Regions from separate parts of the Mesorhizobium sp. CO1-1-7 genome, predicted to be linked through region 2. Evidence: predicted binding sites of a transcription regulator. Region 2 holds the regulator's gene; the other holds the start of a gene.
What was found. Region 2 encodes HrcA, which represses chaperone genes, less so after heat shock. Its sites were predicted from a motif close to GTTAGCACTCNCNNNNNGNGAGTGCTAAC; they were not measured.

Region 1 (3,448 bases), on a different contig from region 2:
CGTGCAAGGCATCGTCGACGCGGTCCTTGCGCTCCTTGACCTCAACCTCGGTCGAGCCGCCGACGCGGATCACCGCGACACCGCCGGCAAGCTTGGCCAGCCGCTCCTGCAGCTTCTCGCGGTCATAGTCGGAGGTGGTCTCCTCGATCTGGGCCTTGATCTGCGCGACGCGGCCCTGGATTTCTTCCTTGCGCCCGACGCCGTCGACGATGGTGGTGTTTTCCTTTTCGATCACCACCTTCTTGGCGCGGCCCAGCATCTCCAGCGTCACATTCTCGAGCTTGATGCCGAGATCCTCGGAGATCGCGGTGCCGCCGGTGAGGATCGCGATGTCTTCCAGCATGGCCTTGCGGCGGTCGCCGAAGCCCGGCGCCTTGACGGCCGCGACCTTGAGGCCGCCGCGCAGCTTGTTGACGACCAGCGTCGCCAGCGCCTCGCCCTCGACATCCTCGGCGATGATCAGCAGCGGCTTGCCCGACTGGACCACCGCTTCCAGCACCGGAAGCAGCGCCTGCAGGTTGGCGAGCTTCTTTTCGTGGATCAGCACGTAGGGCTCGTCAAGTTCGACGCGCATCTTGTCCTGGTTGGTGACGAAATAGGGCGAGAGATAGCCACGGTCGAACTGCATGCCTTCGACGACTTCCAACTCGGTCTCGGCGGTCTTGGCTTCCTCCACCGTAATGACGCCTTCATTGCCGACCTTCTCCATCGCTTCGGCGAGGAAGCGGCCGATCTCGGCGTCGCCATTGGCGGAGATGGTGCCGACCTGCGCGATCTCGTCGTTGCGGGTCACCTTGCGGGCGTTGGCCTTCAGCTCGGAGACGACGGCGTCCACCGCCTTGTCGATGCCGCGCTTCAGGTCCATCGGGTTCATGCCCGAGGCAACGGCCTTGGCGCCCTCCTTGACGATGGCCTGGGCCAGCACGGTCGCGGTGGTGGTGCCGTCGCCGGCAAGGTCATTGGTCTTGGAGGCTACTTCGCGCACCATCTGCGCGCCCATGTTCTCGAACTTGTCCTCAAGCTCGATTTCCTTGGCGACAGTGACGCCATCCTTGGTAATGCGCGGCGCACCGAACGACTTTTCGATGACGACATTGCGCCCCTTGGGGCCGAGCGTCACCTTCACCGCATTGGCCAGGATATCGACGCCGCGCAGCATCTTCTCGCGCGCTTCGGTATGGAATTTTACCTCTTTGGCAGCCATTGGATCACTCCTCTATCTCTAGGCAGCATTCGTTGACTGGTGGATTTTCTAAGAAGCCGTCAGGCGGCCTTCTTCACTTGCGCGGTCTGTTCGATCACGCCCATCACGTCACTTTCCTTCATGATGAGCAGATCCTCGCCATTGAGCTTGATCTCGGTGCCGGACCATTTGCCGAAAAGGATGCGGTCACCCACCCTGACATCCAGCTCGGTCAGTTTGCCGCTGTCGTCGCGCGCGCCGGGACCGACGGCGATGACTTCGCCTTCCTGCGGTTTTTCCTTGGCGGTATCGGGAATGATGATGCCGCCGGAGGTCTTTTCCTCGGCCTCGATGCGGCGGACCAGGATACGGTCATGCAATGGACGGAACGCCATGTCGTTCTCCTCTTGGGACAAACAGGTTTTCAGCTTCCTCCACACCGGACCGGCAATTCGGGCCGATGCGGAATGCGGCGACCCTTTGTCAGGCATCGCGCGCGCATATCGAGCTAGTTTTCCCTTTTTTCGGTTTCAAGAGGCCGGCCAGAAAATTTTAGCACTCACGCCGTCGGAGTGCCAACTCACTGTTATAGCGGTCTTATTCGCTCTGCGTCGGGAGCCGCCCCTTGAATTTACGCCTAGATCCGGCAAAATTATCCGAGCCGGTACCATCGCCGGCGCCGGAACCGCTCACCCTCTGAAGGAGTTGTTTACCGACGGCGCACATTGATGGGCCGAGAGACTTTTTCGCCGTTGCGGCCACCGCTGCCGCCGAAAGGAGACACGAATGATCGCAAGCGTCAGCAAGGAGTTCCGCCTCCAGATGGAAGGCTATGGCCTGACCACCGCACAAATACATTACCGTCTGCCTGACCATCGGAGCCTGCTGCAGCTTTATGTCTGGCAGGACTACGACCTGGCGCCGGAGTTCCCCGAACTCAAGGGCTTTCTCTCCTATTGGGAGCGCGAATTGGACGGGCCGCTTCACTCCGTCCACATCGCCCACCACCGGCTCATCACCCCATCGGAATGGCGGGCGGTCGACGGTGTCATCACGGTCCAGTAAGGGCGGCGTCATCGCGCGGTGCTGACCTTACCAGAAGCCGACCAGCGACCTCACCATCAGGTCCGCCATCGAGAACCAGCGGATCAGCGTTTGTCGATGAGATCGCAATGCCGCCACGGCAGCGTTGGATGCCCTCACAAAGCCAGGCTTCCCTGTTCCGCCCCCTCCGCATTGGGATCGCCGGGCGCCGTTGCCCAGGCGAGTTCGACCAGCGTCACGGTGCGCTTCCCCGTGCCGTCGAGCTGGCAGACGATGAGGCCCTGCTCCTCGATATAGGTGAGCAGCCGCCGGGCGCGGCGCATGGAGTGCGAGCCGTAGGCGCGGGCAATCGCGCCATCGCTCGGGCACGGCCAGCCCTCCTTCGCCGCGCGCGCGATCATCATGAACACGCCTTGCATGTCCTCCGGCAGCAACGAAGCGCGCACCGAGACGTCGCGCCACACATCGTCCTCGCTGGCTTCGGCCCCCAGCCCGGCACGGGCGCGCGTCAACATGCGCCGGAAGGTGGGCAGGTCAGGCACGACCGAGGCGAGGCCCTCGATGCGGCAGCGCACGACAAACTCCTGGTAGAGCACCCCGATCACGCGGAAGCCCGCGTCAGGTTGTGCAAGAATGGCGCGCAGCACGCGGTCCACCCGCTCGCGCCGCTCCGCCAGATCCTCGGCGCTGACTTGCGGCTCCGCCGGTTCGGGGCGGATTTCCAGCGCAGCCGACTTCGCCGCCATCAACTGGTCGAGCAGGTCCGGCGACGCCACCCGGCGCGGCGCGCGCATCGTCTCGGGCGGCGGGGCGGCCAGGATGATGGCGCGGGCATCCTCGAGCGCCGCCTCCGGCAGCGGCATCAGCTTGGGCGTGCCGTTGCGCGGGCTGGTGTCGGTCGGGCCGATGCGCAGGCCGAGCGGCCGGCGCGACAGTGCCGGCCCCAGCGCCATGAACTGGCCGCGCTCCAGATCGCGGAACGCCTCCGCCTGCCGCCGCTCCATGCCTAGGAGATCGGCCGCGCGCGCCATGTCGATATCGAGGAAGGTGCGGCCCATCAGGAAATTGGAGGCTTCCGCCGCGACGTTCTTGGCGAGCTTGGCCAGCCGCTGCGTGGCGATGATGCCGGCAAGCCCGCGCTTGCGGCCCCGGCACATCAGGTTGGTCATGGCGCCGAGCGAAAGCTTGCGCGCCTCGTCCGACACCTCGCCGGCCACCGCC
Region 2 (3,448 bases):
CCGGTTCGGGCAGGCCATACGCCTTGGCTGATTTCGCCTCGAAGCCGAACGGTCCCATCAGCTCGGCGAATTCGCGCAGCTTGCCTTCATTGTGGCTGGCGACGACGATCTTCTTGCCATCGAGCGTATGGAGGTTTGGCGAATGCATCAAAGGCCCCAGATTCTCGGCTCGGCGAACTCGATCGAATTGCCCGAAGGGTCGCGTATATAGATCGAACGGCCGCCTTGCGGCCATTCGAATTCGCTTTCGATGGCGATTTTCTTCGCCAAGAGATGGGTTTTCCAAAGCTCGATTTCAGCGGCGCTCGCGGCAAAGCACAGATGGCCTTCGCCGACCGTGCCGTGCGGCGGCACTTTCAGCCTTGCGTCCGGCGCGGGCGGAATTCTGGTCGCCTCGGCGTTGAAGACGAGCAGGACGCCCGGGCCACAGCGGAAGAAAAGGTGGCGGCCGTCAACCTTGCCGAGGAGAGTGAGGCCGAGGATATCGGTGTAGAAGACCTCTGCTTCAGCGAGGTCGGTGACATAGAGGGCGGATTCAAGAATGGCAGAGGGAGTCACGAGGCACCCCCTTCTGGCCTGCCGGCCATCTCCCCCGCAAGGAGGGAGATTGGCGGCGTGAGCGCCGGCTCGTGGTATTCTATGCTGATTATTGGCGAAGCTCTCGACAACATCCGATCTCCCCCCTTGCGGGGGAGATGCCCGGCAGGGCAGAGGGGGGCGCCCAGGCTCCGCATGAATAAACTAAGCCACCGCCATCTGCTGCAGGCTGACCAACCGGGAAATGCCCTTCTTGGCCAGGCCCATCAAGGCCGCGAACTGCTCTTCGGAGAAGGGCTCGCCCTCGGCGGTGCCCTGGATCTCGACGATGCCGCCCTTGCCGGTCATGACGAAATTGGCGTCGGTGCCGGCCGAGGAATCCTCGATATAATCGAGATCGATGACCGGCTGGCCGTCATGGATGCCGCAGGAAATCGCCGCGACATGATCCTTCAGCACTTTCGAAACACTGGCCATCTGCCGCGCTTCCATCCAGCGCAGGCAGTCATACAGCGCCACCCAGCCGCCGGTGATCGAAGCGGTGCGGGTGCCGCCATCGGCCTGGATGACGTCGCAGTCGACGGTGATCTGCTGTTCGCCCAGCGCCTGCAGGTCGACCACGGCGCGCAGCGAACGGCCGATCAGCCGCTGAATCTCCAGCGTGCGGCCGCCCTGCTTGCCGGCGGAGGCCTCGCGGCGCATGCGCTCGCCTGTCGAGCGCGGCAGCATGCCATATTCGGCCGTCACCCAGCCCTTGCCGGAATTGCGCATCCAGCCAGGCACCTTTTCCTCGAGGCTGGCGGTGCACAGGACATGCGTGTCGCCGAACTTCACCAGGCACGAGCCTTCGGCATGCTTGGAGACGCCGCGCTCGAAGGATATGGCGCGCATTTCGTCGAATTGGCGTTTGGAGGGGCGCATTCGGCCTGCTTTCTTGTCATTTTTTTGAATCGTGGCCGGCTTTTAGACGCATGCAGGGCACGGCGCAAAGGAAAAGGGGCGGTGACCCGACACAGACACCGGGTTGCGCGCGGCCCACCGAAGTCTATATCCTTGAACCGGAGGTTTTTAGCCGAATGACCAAGGCAGTCGATCCCGCCTCGCAGTCGCTGGCTCTTCAGTCGCTCGACATGCGCTCGCGCGACATCTTCCGGCGCATCGTCGATTCCTATCTGCGGGACGGCGAACCCGTGGGCTCGCGCAGCCTGTCGCGCATCCTGCCGTCCTCGCTGTCGCCCGCCACCATCCGCAACGTGATGAGCGACCTCGAGCATCTCGGGCTGATCTACGCGCCGCACATCTCGGCCGGGCGCCTGCCAACCCAGGCTGGCCTGCGTTTCTTCGTCGATGCCTTCATGGAGCTTGGCGACCTCTCCGACGAGGAGCGCCGCACCATCGAGGCGCAGGTGCGGGCCTCCGGCTCCGGCGCGACGCTGGAGCATATGCTGACCGAGGCCAGCCAGATGCTGTCGGGCATGTCGCGGGGCGCCGGCCTGGTGCTGGCGGCCAAGAACGAGGTGGCGCTCAAGCATATCGAATTCATCCAGCTGGAGCCGACCAAGGCGCTTGCCGTGCTGGTATCGCAGAATGGCGATGTCGAAAACCGTGTCGTCGAGCTGCCCGCCGGCATCACCGTCTCGCAACTGCACGAGGCCTCGAATTTCCTCAATGCGCATATCCGTGGCCGCACGCTGGCCGAGGCGCGCACCGAGATCGCCCGCATCAAGGAAGAGACGAGAGCCGCCCTCGACACGCTGTCGCAGGACCTCGTCGAGAAGGGGCTTGCGGTGTGGGCGGGCGCCGAAAGCGGCCTGCCGGCCCGGCTCATCGTGCGCGGCCGCGCCAATCTGCTGGAAAACGTCACCGCCCAGGCCGACATCGAACTCTTGCGCCACCTGTTCGAGGACATGGAAACGCAGGACGGGCTGATCCAATTGCTCGACCTCGCCGAGCAGGGATCGGGCGTGCGCATCTTCATCGGCTCGGAAAACAAGCTGTTCTCGCTGTCGGGCTCGTCGCTGGTGGTGGCGCCCTATCGCGACAAGGACGCCCGCGTCGTCGGCGCGCTCGGCGTCATCGGCCCGACAAGGCTGAACTATGCCCGCATCGTGCCGATGGTGGATTATACGGCACAGCTGATTTCCCGCATGCTGAGGTAAGGAGTCCGAGGAATTATTGCTTTGGTTTCCATGCCGGAATTCGACCGCGAACGACTTTCCTGGCGGGACCGTAAATCCAGACAGGCTGCAAAGGAGAAAAAGAATGGCGCTGGAATCGTTCAAGGCCCAGATCAGTCTGCTGCTCGAGGAGATGGTCAACCAGCCGGAGGACCAGCACGAAATTCAGGAACAGCTGCGCGAAAAACTGCGCGAGATGCGCGCCATGGGCCTGCCATTGCCGGCCGATCTCGTTGAATTGGAAAAACGCCTGGACGACGATTTTTACGCTGCCGGGACCTGATCCGAGAAGTTTTGCGCATCGTGCGAACGGAACCCACGGGCAAACCGATCGTTGCTTTCCTTCATGACGGATTGGAGGAAGTGATGCGATTGGCCGGACTGGCGCTGTCCGCACTGTTTGTCACGACCGCGGCGCTCGCCCAGCAAGCTGACCAGCCTGTGCTCAAAGGCCCGGCCGCCTTCGGCGACTGGCGGGCGGACAGGCCCGGCGTGCGCCGGCTGATCAAGCCGGAAGACCTGCCGAAACCCTATGTCACCAAATCCGCCTCCAACAGCGCCGGCGTGATCGACATGCCGGCGGACGCAAAGCCGCATTTGCCGCCGGGGTTTTCGGCCGAGTTGATCGCCTCGGGGATCGACAATCCGCGCGTCGTGCGCATCGCACCCAACGGCGACCTGTTCGTTGCCGACAGCAAGGCCAACCAGGTTCGGGTCTATCGCCTGGCGAAGGG

Region 1: the regulator HrcA is predicted to act here: its motif matches at 1,735-1,763, upstream of LB516_RS14855 (co-chaperone GroES).

Annotation. Positions count from the first base shown of each region.
Region 1 covers NZ_JAIUHA010000006.1:191,637-195,084, forward strand. The annotation lists gene groL (chaperonin GroEL) at 1-1,204, opposite strand, end outside; gene LB516_RS14855 (co-chaperone GroES) at 1,264-1,578, opposite strand; gene LB516_RS14860 (usg protein) at 1,970-2,248, shown strand; gene LB516_RS14865 (ATP-binding protein) at 2,383-3,448, opposite strand, start outside.
Region 2 covers NZ_JAIUHA010000004.1:422,688-426,135, forward strand. The annotation lists gene rdgB (RdgB/HAM1 family non-canonical purine NTP pyrophosphatase) at 1-148, opposite strand, end outside; gene LB516_RS11330 (VOC family protein) at 148-558, opposite strand; gene rph (ribonuclease PH) at 742-1,458, opposite strand; gene hrcA (heat-inducible transcriptional repressor HrcA) at 1,614-2,696, shown strand; gene LB516_RS11345 (hypothetical protein) at 2,800-2,997, shown strand; gene LB516_RS11350 (PQQ-dependent sugar dehydrogenase) at 3,081-3,448, shown strand, end outside.